DNA from 4 places in the Dactylosporangium sp. NPDC050588 genome. Region 4 is predicted to be linked to each of the others. Evidence: riboswitches for the same ligand, from Rfam matches in the RefSeq annotation. Region 4 holds a riboswitch; each other region holds the start of a gene.
What was found. Region 4 has a riboswitch for cyclic di-AMP ahead of AB0I21_RS42940 (C39 family peptidase). Riboswitches for the same ligand answer to the same signal wherever they lie in the genome.
Positions count from the first base shown of each region.

Region 1: linked by a shared signal. The riboswitch ahead of AB0I21_RS35570 (hypothetical protein) and the one ahead of AB0I21_RS42940 (C39 family peptidase) in region 4 are both predicted to bind cyclic di-AMP.
Region 2: linked by a shared signal. The riboswitch ahead of AB0I21_RS43495 (NlpC/P60 family protein) and the one ahead of AB0I21_RS42940 (C39 family peptidase) in region 4 are both predicted to bind cyclic di-AMP.
Region 3: linked by a shared signal. The riboswitch ahead of AB0I21_RS11035 (NlpC/P60 family protein) and the one ahead of AB0I21_RS42940 (C39 family peptidase) in region 4 are both predicted to bind cyclic di-AMP.

Region 1 covers NZ_JBFAJA010000060.1:1,704-5,358, forward strand. The annotation lists gene AB0I21_RS35560 (NAD(P)/FAD-dependent oxidoreductase) at 1-540, shown strand, start outside; gene AB0I21_RS35565 (glycoside hydrolase family 19 protein) at 601-1,719, opposite strand; cyclic di-AMP (ydaO/yuaA leader) riboswitch at 2,108-2,244, shown strand; gene AB0I21_RS35570 (hypothetical protein) at 2,254-3,270, shown strand; gene AB0I21_RS35575 (exopolyphosphatase) at 3,368-3,655, shown strand, end outside.
Region 2 covers NZ_JBFAJA010000083.1:12,158-15,812, reverse strand. The annotation lists gene AB0I21_RS43500 (VOC family protein) at 1-201, opposite strand, end outside; gene AB0I21_RS43495 (NlpC/P60 family protein) at 225-1,214, opposite strand; cyclic di-AMP (ydaO/yuaA leader) riboswitch at 1,222-1,384, opposite strand; gene AB0I21_RS43490 (MFS transporter) at 1,523-2,833, opposite strand; gene AB0I21_RS43485 (helix-turn-helix domain-containing protein) at 2,849-3,451, opposite strand; gene AB0I21_RS43480 (serine/threonine protein phosphatase) at 3,493-3,655, shown strand, end outside.
Region 3 covers NZ_JBFAJA010000013.1:48,399-52,053, reverse strand. The annotation lists gene AB0I21_RS11040 (methyltransferase domain-containing protein) at 1-306, opposite strand, end outside; gene AB0I21_RS11035 (NlpC/P60 family protein) at 352-1,305, opposite strand; cyclic di-AMP (ydaO/yuaA leader) riboswitch at 1,332-1,476, opposite strand; gene AB0I21_RS11030 (ABC transporter ATP-binding protein) at 1,768-2,541, shown strand; gene AB0I21_RS11025 (ABC transporter ATP-binding protein) at 2,559-3,323, shown strand; gene AB0I21_RS11020 (AMP-binding protein) at 3,320-3,655, shown strand, end outside.
Region 4 covers NZ_JBFAJA010000081.1:15,808-19,462, reverse strand. The annotation lists gene AB0I21_RS42945 (hypothetical protein) at 1-132, opposite strand, end outside; cyclic di-AMP (ydaO/yuaA leader) riboswitch at 426-568, shown strand; gene AB0I21_RS42940 (C39 family peptidase) at 754-1,608, shown strand; gene AB0I21_RS42935 (transglycosylase domain-containing protein) at 1,683-3,655, opposite strand, start outside.

The DNA.
Region 1 (3,655 bases), on a different contig from region 4:
GAGTCGATGACGAAGATCTGGGCGGCGGGCGTGGCCGCGCCGTCGCTGTCGACGCAGCTGGCGAAGGCGACGGGCGCCTCGACCGACCGGGCCGGACGGCTGGAGGTCGAGCCGGACTGCACCGTGCCGGGCCACCCGGAGATCTTCGCGATCGGCGACATGATGTCGCTCAACCGGCTGCCGGGCGTCGCGCAGGTCGCGATCCAGAGCGGCCGCCACGCCGCCGGCCAGATCAAGAAGCGGCTCGCCGGCGAGGCGACCGGTCAGCCGTTCAAGTACTTCGACAAGGGCAGCATGGCCACGATCTCGCGCTTCTCGGCGGTGGCGAGCGTCGGCAAGCTGCACTTCTCCGGGATCGTCGGCTGGCTCATGTGGCTCGCCGTGCACCTGCTCTACCTGGTCGGCTTCAAGAACCGGGTCACCGCGGTGCTGCACTGGTTCGTCAGCTTCATCGGCCGCGGCCGCTCGGAGCGGGTCGCCACGTTCCAGCAGGTCTTCGCCCGCCGCGCGCTGCAGGAGTACCGCCAGCACCTGCCGTGACCGTTTGGACAAAAGAGAAGGGCGCCCCACTCCCCGGGGCGCCCTCCTGGTCTTCGGCGACTAGCAGCTGAGCGAGCCGGCTCCGACGCCCACGCCGAGGATGCCGACGAAGCGCTGGTACGCCGCGACCCGGCTCTGCACCTGCGCCGGGTTGCGCCCGCCGCACTCGAGGCTGCCGTTGATGCTGCGGATCGTCTCGCCGAACCCGGCGCCGTTGACCATCGCGTTGTGCGGCGTCATCGTGCCCGGGCCGGTCTGCGTGTTCCAGTACCAGAGCGCGGTCTTCATCGCCACGGCCGGGTCGGTCTGCACCAGGTTCGGGTTGCGCAGCAGGTCGATGCCGAGCGCGTCACCGGCGGCCTTGTAGTTGAAGTTCCAGCTGAGCTGGATCGGCCCGCGGCCGTAGTACGCGGCCTGCCCGGCGGGGCAGCCGTACGGCTGGCTCGTGTCGCAGTAGTGCGGGTAGTTCGCGGTGTTCTGCTCCACGATGTACACCAGGCCGCCGGTCTCGTGGTTCACGTTCGCGAGGAACGCCGCCGCCTCCTGCTTGCGCTGGGCGTCCGATCCCGTCTTCGCGAACGCCGGGTAGGCGTTCAGCGCCGCGACCAGGCCGTTGTACGTGTAGAAGGGGTTCCGGTTCGGGAACATCTGGTTGAACTGGGCCTCGCTGACGACGAACGCCCCGTTCGACGGCGGGTTCGTGGTCGGGTTCGGCGGCGGCGTCGTGCCGCCCCCTCCGCCGTTGCAGGTGTACGGGTCCCAGTACCAGGTGCTGATCGTCGGGCTGTACCCCGGGTTGTCGTGCTCGGCGATGTAGTACTTACCGTCGGTGAACTTCACGATGTCACCGGTCACGTAGTTGCGACCCTGCACCCACGCCGGGAAGCTGCACCCGCCCGCGGACCCGGTCTGCGTCGGCGGCTGCGGCGTGCTCCCGCCGCACGACCCCTGGTCCTGCCACACGCCGGTGTTCCCGGGCGGCGCCTCGTTCTGCGTCCACCACTTGGCGAGGAAGTTGTGCCCGTTCCGCGACACCGTGGCACCCCCGGTGTACACGGCCGACGCCTGCCACGCCGGCGCACAGGTGGCCGCCGACGCCGGCAGCATGTTGAAGACGGCGACGACGCCACCGACGACGGCGGTCGCGGCGAGCCCCGCCCACAGGCGCACTCTGGACACCAGATCACTTCCGTTCAGATCGACGCTGAGCCCCCATCCGACCAGCCGCCACCGCGGTACAGGAGCAATCACATCGATTTATGAAGAATCTTTACGGTTCTCCTAACCTCACCTTTCTGAGGTGACTCGGGGTGACACCGGGTGACCGCGGGGTGGCGTAAAACAATCGCCCGGGCGAGAACGTTGCCGGCGGGGTGAGGCCAGTTGAGTGATTTCCGTCACGCGAGATTCTTTCGGCAAGCTTAGGCGACCTGCTTGGACGGCGCGGTTTCGAGAGGTGCGTCACAGCGGCGGACAGGCAGTACGCTGCGCGGTCTGATCGCCCTGGGTAGGCTGGCCGTCGGTCTCGTCCGACATGGCGCCGCCCCCCGCGGCGCCGGGCGCGACTGCCGCCCAATCGCCGGCTCGACACCGGCGAATCGGGGACCCAACCGCACAGTGGGGTGAATCCGCGGGCAACCGCGGTAGGGGTCGTTCCGTCCCGAACCCGTCAGCTAACCCGGTCGGCGGCCGACGGAAGGAACAACGAGCCAGATGTCATCACGACATCCCGGTCGGCGGATCATCGCCGTCCTGATGACGGCCGCCGTCCTCTTCGGGATGGCCGCCACTCCGGCCGCCGCCGAGCCGGGAGACGACACGGGCGACGAGGGATCCAACGCGTCCCTCGCCCAGGTCCTCGACGAGAGCACGCGCGCGTGGATCGAGGCCAAGGACAAGTACGACGCCTCGGTGAAGAACCAGGCGGACCTGACCGCCAAGCTCGCCCAGACCGAGGCCAACCTCGCCAGGGTCACCGAGCAGGTGTCGGCGATCGCCGTCGCGGCGTACCGGACGGGGCCGCTCACCACGTTCGTGGTGCTGATGGACTCCGGGAGCCCCACCGGCTTCGCGGAGCGGGCCGGCTCGATCGACGAGATCGCCCACCACAACGACAACCTGCTGCGCGAGCTCAACCAGCTGAAGCGGGACCAGGCGGCGCAGAAGACGGCGCTCGAGGGCGAGGTCAAGCTCCAGCAGGAGCAGGTCGCCGTCATGGCCGCGAAGAAGAAGGAAGCCGAGAAGGGACTGGCCCAGGCGGGCGGGCCGAGCAACGGCTTCGTGTCGGCCAACCTGCCGCTCGCGCAGCCGTCGCCGCGCAACGCCAGCGGCGGCTGGTCCTCGGAGTCGTGCAAGCAGAAGGACCCGACCACGAGCGGCTGCATCACGATGCGCACGCTGCACGCGATGCAGCAGGCGCAGGCGGCGGGCTTCAAGCGGTTCGTGTCCTGCTACCGGCCGAGCGGGCCGTACGAGCACCCGAAGGGCCGCGCGTGCGACTTCTCGGTGCAGGCCAAGTCGGGCTTCGGTGGCGTCGCCGCCGGTGAGGACAAGGTCTACGGGGCCAACCTGGCGACGTACTTCGTGAAGAACGCGGACCGGCTCGGCGTCATGTACGTCATCTGGTTCAAACAGGTGTGGACACCCGCGGTCGGCTGGCACCACTACAGCGGCGTGGGCGGAGACCCCTCCAGCGACCACACCAACCACGTGCACCTCTCGCTCCTGTAAGCACCGCCAAGACCTCACGTCTGCGTACGGCCGGCCGATAGGGCAACCGTCGACCGGCCGACGCAGGGTGAGGGGATCCGAAGTGAAGCACCGACTCGTGACGCGCAGCGACTTCGACGGCCTGGTGTGCGCCGTCCTGCTGCGTCACCTGGACCTCATCGGCGACATCACCTTCGTGCACCCCAAAGACGTCCAGGACGGCACGGTCGACATCGGCCCCGACGACATCCTGACGAACCTGCCCTACGCGCCCGGCGCACACCTCGTCTTCGACCACCACCACTCGGAGACGCTGCGCAACGCGGGCGACGACCGGACCAACCACATCATCGACGCGGAGGCCCCGTCGGCGGCCCGCGTCATCTACGACCACTTCGGCGGCGCC
Region 2 (3,655 bases), on a different contig from region 4:
GGCGCCGGTGTCGGCGACCGGCCGGGCGGGGTCGTGCACCAGCTCGAGGCTGACGAACGGGTCGCCGGGCAGCTGCAGCATCGTCAGGCTGCCGAACCCGGTCTCCGGGACGTGGCCGACCTTGGCGTAGCCGACCGCGGTGTAGAACGCCAGCGAGCGCTCCAGATCCGTGACCCGCAGCCCGAGGTGCAACATGCGCATGCCCGGCAGACTACCGTCCGTGACTACGCGACCCTGCCGTAGCCGTACAGCGTGTCGATGTCGACGGGCGCGACCTTGACGACGGTCCGGCTGTTCGGGGCGTGGATGATCTGGTTGTTGCCGATGTAGATGCCCACGTGCCCGAGGCCGTTGTAGAACACCAGGTCGCCGGGGGCGAGCTGGCTGCGGGAGATGTGGCGGACCTTCGACCACTGCTGCGCGGCGTTGTGCGGCAGCGTCACGCCGGCCGCCTTCCACGCCATCATGGTCAGGCCCGAGCAGTCGAACGTGTTCGGTCCGGCCGCGCCCCACACGTACTTCTTGCCGAGCTGCGCCCAGGCGTAGTTGACGGCCTTGCCCGCGTTGCCGGACACGGCCGGCGGCTTGGCCGGGGTCGTCGCCGGGGGCGGGGTGGTGGTCTTGACCTTCGCCGCCGCGGCGGCCGCCTCGGCCTTGGCCTGCAGCGCGTCGAGGCGGGCGATGTCACCCTCGATCTTCTTGCGGCGGGTCTCCAGCTCCGTCTTCTGCTGGCTCTGCGCGGCGAGGGTCTCGTCCAGGCGCCGCTGCTCGGTGTCGAGCGCGCCCTTCGCCGCCGTGTACGCCGCCAGGTCCCGCTGCTGGCTGTGCGAGATCTGCTGGAGGGTGCCGACGCGGGCGGTGAGCGTGTCGGTCGACGTCGCCCCCAGCATCAGTGACAGGGTGCCGAGGTTGCCCCCGGTCTTGTACGCGTTGACCGCGAGCGCCGAGGCGTTGTCCTGCGCCGCCGCCATGGTCGCCTCCAGCGGCGCCATGTCGGCCCGGAGCTTCGTGATCGCCGCCTGGGTGGTCTCCAGGTCGCCGTTGACCTTGTTGTACAGCTCGACGACGTGCTCGACCTCTTGGTTGCCCTTGTCGATCTGGGCCTGGAGCTCCTGCGGCGTCGGGTCCGCCTGCGCGGCGCAGGCCGGGGCGATCATGGCCGCCACCGCCAGCGCGACGACCGAGGCGCGGAGCGTCGTACGTCCGTTGAACACGGCACAGTCCTTCTTCGCTGACCGCCTACCGGGTTAGCTGACGGATTCGGGCGAGAAGAAGGCGCGCCCTACCGCGCCCCGGTGTGGCGGGCGCGGATTCACCCCATGGGGAAGCCCCGGTTAGTTCCCCGGCTCACCGGCCGCACGCATCGAGCCCGCGCGGTCGACAACTCGGCGGTGGCTGCCCGGCCACCCCGGCGGGGCGGGCGATGTCCGGCAGGCCGGCCCAAACGTAACGCCGGACCACACTGCCGGCGCTCGATCTAAGCCACACTTAACGTAGACACAAGACTGACCTGCCCGGCTCCTCACCGGTGGCGGTCGGTGGAGCGGGCCATGACGGCCAGGCCGGCGACGGCCAGCAGGGCGAGGGCGGCCGGGATGAGGAACACCCGTGGGAGCCCGATGGCGGCGGCGCCGGTGCCGCCGGCCGCACCGCCGAGGGCGGAGGCGAGCGCGGTGGAGCTCATGAAGATCGCGGACGCGGTGGCGACGGCGGTCGGCAGGAGCCGCTGGGCGACGATGATGCCGAGCGTGGCGAAGACGCCCCACACGCCGCCCATGAGGACCTGCCCGGCGAACAGCCCGGCGGCGTTGCCGGTGACGGCGAAGCAGACGTTGGCGGCCACGCCGAACCCGGCGCCGAGGACCATCAGCTCCATCATGCCGGTCCGGCGGGCCACGACCACGGCGACGGGCATCAGCACGATCTCGACCAGCGGCTGGATGCCGATGACCGCGCCGCTGAGGCCGGCCGGGAAGTGCAGCTGGTCGTTCATGTACAGCGGGAGGTACGCGTACTTGACGGGCTCGCCGGCGTACACGAGGACGTAGAGGCCGGTGAACGCCAGCAGCGGCAGCATCGCCCGCAGGCCGGGGCCGCGGTGGCCGGCCGCCGGTGGGTCGCCGGGCCCGGCCGGTGCCGGTGGTGCTGTCCGGAGCGCGCCGAGCGGCACGATCTGGGCGAGGGTGCAGACCGCCGTGGCGACCAGCATGGTGCGCAGCGACGCCTGCGCCGCCAGGAACGACCCGGCCACCGGGCCGACGACCCACCCGCCGGTCAGGGCCATCCGCACGACGGCCACGACCCCGTCGTTGTTCGGGCCCGGGTGCGCCTTGAGCTCGTCGTGGACGGCGGAGAAGAGCTGCGACGTCGCGGCGCCGCCGAACCCGCCGACGACGGCGCTGATGACGTAGGGCATCCACAGCTCGGTCGAGTACGCGATGCCGATCCAGCCCACGAACCCGGCGGCCGCGCAGATGCGGAACAGCCCGAGCCGGCGCCCGGTGCGGTCGGACCGCCGGCCGACCAGGAACCCGGCCACGGGCGCGGCCAGGTTCGTCAGGTAGAACAGCCCCGCCGCGGTCAGGGAGGCGTGCAGGTCGTTGACCAGGAACGTCGCGATCTGCGGGGCGGCGGCGGAGAAGCCGAGCGCGGACAGGAACACCGCGAGCGTGGCGCCCCGGTAGAGCGGCGACGCGAGGGTCAGCCGCAGCGCCGACGCATGCGCCGTGGGCTTGTCGAGCGCCGGATCCGCCGGCTCGACCTGCTCGGGAAGGACCATCGGCTGCGCCTCCGCATTCGCGCTGCGGGGCAGCGGCTCGCCGAATTCTTCCAATGGAAGAATCTCTGGTCAAGTGCCCGGCGGCGATGGCAGCAGCCGCTCGAGCAGGGCCAGCGCGCGCCGTACGTCCACCGCCTCGGGATCGAGCAGCCACTGCAGCTGCAACCCGTCGGAGGCGGCGATGACCAGCGACGCCGCGTCGTCGGGATCGATGTCCGCGGCGATCGCGCCGGCGCGCTGGCCGGCGCGGACCCGCTCGGCGAGGTGCGATCGCAGCAGCCGGAAGCGGTCCCGCACGAACTCGTGGGTGAGCGGGTGCTGCTCCGCCTGCAGGGCGTCCGTGGTCAGCGTGGCGTAGAGCTCGACCAGGCCCGGGATCGTGCGGTTGCGCTCCGCGCTGCGCTCCATCAGCCGGACCGCCGACACCCCGTCCTGCGGCGCGGCGCCGTGCTCGACCTGCTCGTGCGCCCGGTACACCTCGACCAGCAGCTCGTCGCGCGACGAGAAGTAGTACCGCAGCGCCGCGTGCGAGACCCCGATCGCGGCACCGATCGCGCGCAGCGACGCGTCCACGCCCCGCTCGGCGAACAGCGCGATGGCCTGGGACAGGATCTCCGCCCGCCGCACCGCGGCCTTCCGGTAGGAGCGTCCCGCGGTGCCGTCGTTGCCCATGGCCGCATCGTACGGAGCGCCGCGCACGCTAGGCTCCCGGCATGTCCCGGCTGAGCAGGTATTGCGCGGTCTCCACGGAGCTGGCCCTGCTCAGCGACGCCAGGCTCGCCAAGCTCGTCGACAACGCCCAGGCGCTCGGCGTCGGCGTCGGCGGCGCCTCGGCCCTGGTGGACGTCGCCGGCACGCCGGTCTTCGCGAAGCGGC
Region 3 (3,655 bases), on a different contig from region 4:
GTTGGCGACGATGACGTCCACGGAGCCGCGCTGCGGCCGCCACCCGGCGATGTCGCCGAGCTGGAACGACAGCTGCGGGGTGCCGAGCGCTGCCGCCTTCGCGAGCATCTCGGGGGAGGAGTCGATGCCGAGCACCGCCGCGTCCGGGTAGCGCGTCGCGAGGGTCGCGGTCAGCGTGCCCGGGCCGCACCCGAGGTCCACGACCGCGACCGGCGCGGTGGTCTGGATGCGCGCCACCAGCTCGTGGAAGGGCCGCGCCCGCTCCTCGGCGAAGCGGCCGTACTGCTCAGGATCCCAAGAGGCCATGCCCCAATCTTGCCGGGCATGGCCTCTTGGACGTGCTGTCAGGGCTTACTTGTGCGGTCTGCCGTAGCCGTACGTGTCGCTGCGGCCGTCGATCGACTGGACCTCGACATTTCGCCCCGTCGTCGGGGCGTGGATCATCTTGCCGTTGCCGATGTAGATGCCCACGTGCCCCAGGCCACGGAAGAACGCCAGGTCGCCGGGGGAGAGCGCGGACCGTGAGATGTGCGTGGTCTTGCTCCACTGCTGCGCCGCGTTGTGCGGCAGGATGACGCCGGCCGCCTTCCAGGCGCCCATGGTCAGGCCGGAGCAGTCCCAGCTGCTGGGTCCGGCGGCGCCCCACTTGTAGGGCTCGCCGAGCTGGGCGCAGGCGAAGGCCACCGCCGCGTTCGCCGGTGACGTGCACTCGGCACCGAGCGCGACCTTGACACCCGTGGAGCCGGTGCCGCCGGTGGTGGAGCGGCGGCGGAGCGCCTCGAGCTTCTTGACGTCGCCCTCGATCTTCTTCTTCTTGGTCTCGAGCTCGGTCTTCTGCGCGGTCTCCGCGGCGAGCGTCTCGTCGATCTTCTTCTTCTCTTCGTCCAGCTTCGACTTGGCCGACGTGAAGTCGGCGATCTCGTGCTGCTGGTGCTTGCCGATCTGCTGCAGCGTGGTCAGCTGGTCCATGAGCGTGTCGGACGACCGCGCGTTGAGCACGATGCTGAGGTTCTGCAGGCTGCCCGCGCCCTTGAACGCCGCGACGGCGATGACGTCCACGTTGGCGTTGGCGTTGGCCATGTTGTCGACGTAGGGCTGGAGCTTCTTCTGCAGCTCGGCGGCGGCCGCCTGGGTGGCGGCCAGATCGCCATTGATCTTGTTGTAGGCCTCGACCAGGTCTTCGAGCTCGTCGCCCGCCTTCTGGATCTGGGCGTCGATCTCGGCTGCTGTCGGATCTGCCTTGGCGACACTCGCGGGCGCCACGATCGCCAGCGACACCACGCCGGCGATGAGCGCGCGCAGCAAGGACCGTCCTGGGGACAAGGGATGACCCTTCTTCACCGACCGCCTACCGGGTTAGCTGACGGGTTCGGGCGGGAAGAGTGCGCCCTACCGCGCTGTGCGGATTCACCCCAAGGACCCTGGGTCCCCGGCTCGACAGCGCCAGAGCGGCGCTCGACTCGGCGGCGCTTGCCCGGCGCCGCCCGGGGTGGGCGACGGACTGCCGTGCAGGCCAGGACATAACTTAACGTGATCACCAACGAAGCGAAACCCGTGAGCGTTGTTGAATATCGATTACCCCAAAAGTCCGAATCACGGCGGGTTGTCGCTCCACATCGGACAGTGACGCACCACAGAAGATGGTGTTGACGGACACACAATTGGGGCTTGATTCTGCTCTGAGACCCGGTTAAATACACGTAACTTTATTCACCGTCGATGCACATAGTTCGCCCACTCCGAACACCCCCGGAGGAGCGTCACCGGATGTTGCGTGTCCAGAACCTCGAGGTCGTCTACGACGACGTGATGCTGGTGCTGCGAGGCGTCAGCCTGCAGGTCCCGCCAGGACGCATCGTCGCGCTGCTCGGCGCGAACGGTGCCGGCAAGACCACGCTGCTGCGGGCCCTGTCGGGCCTGCTCGGCGTCCACGACGGCGCCATCACCAAGGGCGCCGTCACACTCGACGAGAAGCCCATCCACCGGCTCAAGCCGGCCGCCGTGGTCCGCCGCGGCGTCTCGCAGGTGATGGAGGGGCGCAGGACCTTCGCCGAACTGACCGTCGAGGAGAACCTGCGGCTCGGCGCCCACACCCGCCCCAAGGGCCGGGCGGAGGCGATGGACCGCATGTACACCCTGTTCCCCGTACTTGCGCAGCGCCGCGGCAGCATCGCCGGCTACCTCTCCGGCGGCGAGCAGCAGATGCTGGCGATGGGGCGGGCGCTCATGTCGGACCCGGCGTACCTGCTGCTCGACGAGCCCAGCCTCGGACTCGCGCCGCGCCTGGTCGAGCAGGTCCGCGACCTGATCGTGCAGATCAACCAGGCCGGCACCGGCGTGCTGCTGGTCGAGCAGAACGCGACCATGGCGCTGTCGATCGCCGAGCACGGATACGTGCTGGAGACGGGCAAGGTCGTGCTCGACAAGCCCGCCGCCGAACTGCTCGCCGACGACGACATCCGCGAGTTCTACCTGGGACGGGCCGAGCGGTCCTTCCGCGACGTGAAGCACTACAAGCGTCGCAAGCGCTGGCTGTCATAGAAAAATCAGGAGTCGCCGTGCTGCGTTTCGAAGACGTCCGGCTCAGCTTCGCCGGCGTCAAAGCCATCGACGGGGTTTCGTTCACCGTCGCCAAGGACGAGCTCTTCGCCGTCATCGGGCCCAACGGGGCCGGGAAGACGTCGATCTTCAATGTGATCTCCGGGGTGTACCGGCCGCAGCAGGGCAAGGTGTCCCTCGACGGCGCCGACCTCACCGGACTGCGCCCGGACAAGGTCGCCAAGCTGGGCGTGGCGCGCACCTTCCAGAACGTCGAGCTGTTCCAGCACCTGACCGTGCTGGAGAACCTCATGCTCGGCCGGCACCACCACATCCGCTACGGCACGCTCGCCGCGATCGCGTGGCTCGGCCGGGCCCGGCGCGAGGAGATCGCCAACCGCGCCGTGGTCGAGGACATCGTCGACTTCCTCGAACTGGCGCAGTGGCGCCGGCTGCCGGTGGGGTTGCTGCCGTACGGCGTGCAGAAGCGCGTCGAGCTCGGCCGGGCCCTCGCGATGGAGCCGAAGCTGCTGCTGCTGGACGAGCCGGTCGCCGGGATGAACCTGGAGGAGACCGAGGACATGGCCCGCTTCATCCTCGAAGTCCGCGAGGAGCTCGGCGTCCCGATGATCCTCGTCGAGCACGACATGGGGCTCGTCATGGACCTCGCCGACCGGGTGATGGTCGTCGACTTCGGCGTGCCGGTGGCGACCGGGACCCCGGCCGAGGTGCAGAACAACCCCGACGTCCTGCGCGCCTACCTGGGGGAGGTGGAGCGAGCATGACGATCGCCGAACTGGTCAAGCAGCACGCGGAGCGCACGCCCGGCGCCGTCGCCATGCGGGAGAAGCACCGCGGCATCTGGCGCGAGATCACCTGGCGTGACTACTGGAAGACCGCGGAGACCGTCGCCCGGGCGCTCAGGTCACTCGGCGTCCAGCCCGGCGACCGGGTCGCGATCCAGTCGGAGAACCGCTCCGAGTGGCTCTTCGTCGACGTGGCGACCGTCGCGGTGCGGGCGGCGACCGTCGGGCTGTACCCGACGAACCCGCCGGACGAGGTGCGCCACATGCTCGCCGACTCCGGCGCCCGGATCCTCTTCGCCGAGGACCAGGAG
Region 4 (3,655 bases):
GATCTCGGCCGGCACGGGTGCGCGCAGCCGGAATCGGGTCGCGTGCCGCCCCCGCCGGGAGCGGCGCAGGTGTCGGGGACCGCGTGCGGTCGCACCGTTGAGCTGCTGGTCATCATCGGCGCCCGGAAGCATCCGGCGAGCCTAGGGAGGCCCCGGATCCGGGGTGGTGCCGGGCCTGCGAACCTGCCGACCGGACACTGGACGGGCCGCACGGGGCCGGGGCGCGGTCGGCGAGGTGCACCGGGGCACGGCGCATCCGACCGGCGGGCTGGTGGCCCGTAGGCCCGTGGCGTGCACCCGGTCCGTTCGCCACGTCGTCGTCACGCAAGGTAGCCGACCAGCGTGGGGGTTTCAGGGGTCCTCCCGCGCCCCCGATATGGTCCTCGCATCCGCCCGGCCTGCCGTCACCCACCTCGGATGACACCGCGGCGGATCCGCTGAGTCGCGTCCGCGCGAGCCGGGGAACCGAGCACCACCGGGGTGAATCCACGGGGCCAGCGCCTCGAGGTAGGGCGATCCTCCCGCCCGAACCCGTCAGCTAACCCGGTAGGCGGCACCGGAAGGAGCACTCCGTGCAGCCACTGACCCGGCATCGCCCGTGCCGCAGCACCTCGGGCACCTCGACCCTCGGCCCGGCCCGGTAGTCGCCGACCGTCACCGCACCGGCCCTCGGCCGGCGTGGCACCCCCCTGCCCGGATCACGTCCGGCACCGGCAACAGCAGCCGTCATCGAGCATGTCTGTCGAGGTACCCGTGAGTTACCTGTACAAACCCAGGCACCAGAGCCAGAGCCCCGCCCCGCCACGCTTCCGCGTGCTGCCGATCGCGGCCGCTGCGGCGGTCCTCGGGGTGACGGCGGCCGTCGGCGTGGCCGTGCACGCCTCGACCCCCGCACCGGTGGCCGACGCGCAGTCGGTGACCGCCGCGGATCCGTCCCGAAGCGGCGCCGGTCCGGCCGGGCGTGACCGGCAGCGGACACAGGCGGCGCCCGACGCCGCCTCCGCCCCGTCGAAGGCCCCCGCCGGCACGGCGACGTCCAAGCCCGCCAAGCCCACCCCGCCCGCCGCCCCGGCCAGCCCCACCCAACCGGCGGCCCCGGCGGCGAAGGAGCTCGCGTACCGGTTCGCCTGGCAGGAGAACTTCTACTACTGCGGCCCGGCGGCGACCCGGATCGCGCTGACGGCGCGGTCGATGTACCCGTCCCAGTCCGAGGTCGCCCAGAGCCTGCACACGACCGTCAACGGCACCAACTCCGCCGACGACACCACCCGGTCGCTCAACGAGTACACGAAGAGCTCCTTCTACAAGTCGCACTTCATCCCCGGTCAGTCGGCCACCCAGGCGGAGATCGACCAGATGCAGGCCGACGTCGTCAACGCGATCACCAACGGCTACGCCGTGGTCGCCAACATCGCCGGCTCCACCGTGGACGACAAGGGCAACTCGCACTCGTATCCGGGCGGCCACTACCTCACGGTGGTGGGGTACCTCGACGGCGGCAAGACGGTGAAGATCGCCGACCCCGCGGACGCCCTGGGCGTCGGGTACTACACGCTGACGACGGCCAAGCTCGCGCACTGGACCGCCCTGCGCGGATACTCCGCCTGACACGACCGTCAGCGGCTCGCGGTCAGCGGCCCTGCGCGGATACTCCGCCTGACACGACCGTCAGCGGCTCGCGGTCAGCGGCCCAGCGCGCGCACCCGGCTGGGTGGCCGGAACGCCTGGGCCGGCTGGCCGCGCAGCGCGCTCGCCATGGCCTGCGCGACGGCGGCGTTGACCGAGCCGGAGACGCCGCTGCCCACGTGGTCGTTCGGGTTGTCCACGTTCACCGCGATGCCGGCCGCCGCGATCTGCGGGGTGAAGCCGACGAACGTCTCGGTCGAGTTGTACTCGGAGCTGCCGGTCTTGCCCGCGACCGGGCGGCCGCCCAGGATGCCGGACACGTTCTCCGCCGTGCCGCCGTCGCACCTGCCGTACGCCGAGGCCCGGCTGACCGGGCACCGTGCCGCGTCGGTCGCGGCGGCCGCCACGTCGGCGCTGACCGCCTGCCGGCACTTCGGGGCGGCGGCGTCGACCGGCTTGCCGTTGGAGTCGGTGATCGACAGCACCGGCAGCGGCTGGCAGTACAGGCCGCCGGCGGCGACCGCCGCGTACGCGTTGGCGAGGTCGAGCGGTGTGGTCGAGGCGACGCCGAGGGTGAACGCTCCCCACTGGTCCGCCTTGGCCGCCATCGCCGCGTCCTCGGCGGAGCGGAACGTGATGCCGAGCCGCTGTGCCATCTCGACCACGCGGCGCGCGCCGATCTGCTGTTCGAGCCAGACGAAGTAGGTGTTGACCGAACGGCCGAAGCCGTTCCACATCGTCCGGTTCCCGTTCATCCAGCTCGGGGAGTCGTTCCCGGGGCACCACCTGCCCCCGCAGCTGCCCGGGCCGCTGGCCGGCCACACGGTCGCTATCCGGCTCGGCGAGTTGAAATTGGTGCTCAACGGCATGCCCGCGTCGAGCGCGGCGAGCATGGTGAACATCTTGAACGTCGAACCCGCCTGATACCCGGCGACGCCACCGCCGCCCGCGATGAGCTGGTTGACGGTGTTCGGGAACAGCGGATGCTGCGGTGGGTTGGGTTCCAGGCTGTAGTGGCGGTTGACGGCCATCGCCAGGACCCGGCCGGTGCCGGGGGTGACGACGGCCGTCGGCATCGACCGCGCGCTGCCGTAGCCGTAGACGCTCAGGGACTGGTTGAGCGTGGCCGCCTGGATGCCCGGGTCGAGCGAGGTGACCACCGTGTAGCCGCCGGTGCGCAGCGCCTCGTCGCGGTCGGCGCGGGTGGCGCCGAACTCGGGCTGGCTGCCCCACCACTGGCGGAAGTAGTCGCAGAAGAAGCCCCAGTCGTTGTGCTCCCGCGGGACGGACACGCAGTTGTTGGGCAGGTCGCGCTCGTTGATCTTCAGCTCCTGGCCCTTCGCCGCGGTGGCGTCCGCGGCGCTGATCATCCCCATCTTCGTCATCGAGTCGAGCGTGTAGGCGCGGCGCCGCAGGGCCGCGTCGCGGTCGCCGCTGATCGGGTTGTCGCCGTCGGGGGACTGCAGCAGCCCGGCGAGCAGCGCAGCCTCGGGCAGCGTCAGCTCCAGGGCCGACTTGCCGAAGTACGTCTGGCTGGCGGCGTAGATGCCGTAGGCGCCGGCACCGAAGTAGGCGATGTTCAGGTAGCCCTGGAGGATGTCCTGCTTGCTCAGGTGCTGTTCCAGCTTCGTCGCGTAGCGCATCTCGCGCACCTTGCGGGCGGGCGTGTCGGCGAGCGAGTCGACCCGCTGCTGCGGCGACAGGGCCGGGTCGTTCTTCAGCACGTTGCGGACGTACTGCATCGTCAGCGTCGAGGCGCCCTGCTGGGCGTTGCCCCTGCCGTTGGAGACCAGCGCGCGCAGGACGCCCCTGCCGTCGACACCCTGATGCTGGTAGAAGCGGGTGTCCTCGGCCGCGACGACGGCCTGCTGGAGCACCGGTGCGATCTGGTCCAGCGGCACGTCCTTGCGGTTCTCGTCGTAGAACGTGGTGATGAGCGTCTTGCCGTCGTTGGCGTAGACGTAGGTGGCCTGCGGCGGCGGTGGCAGCGCCAGGTCCGCCGGGAGGTTCATCCAGACGTCACGGCTCG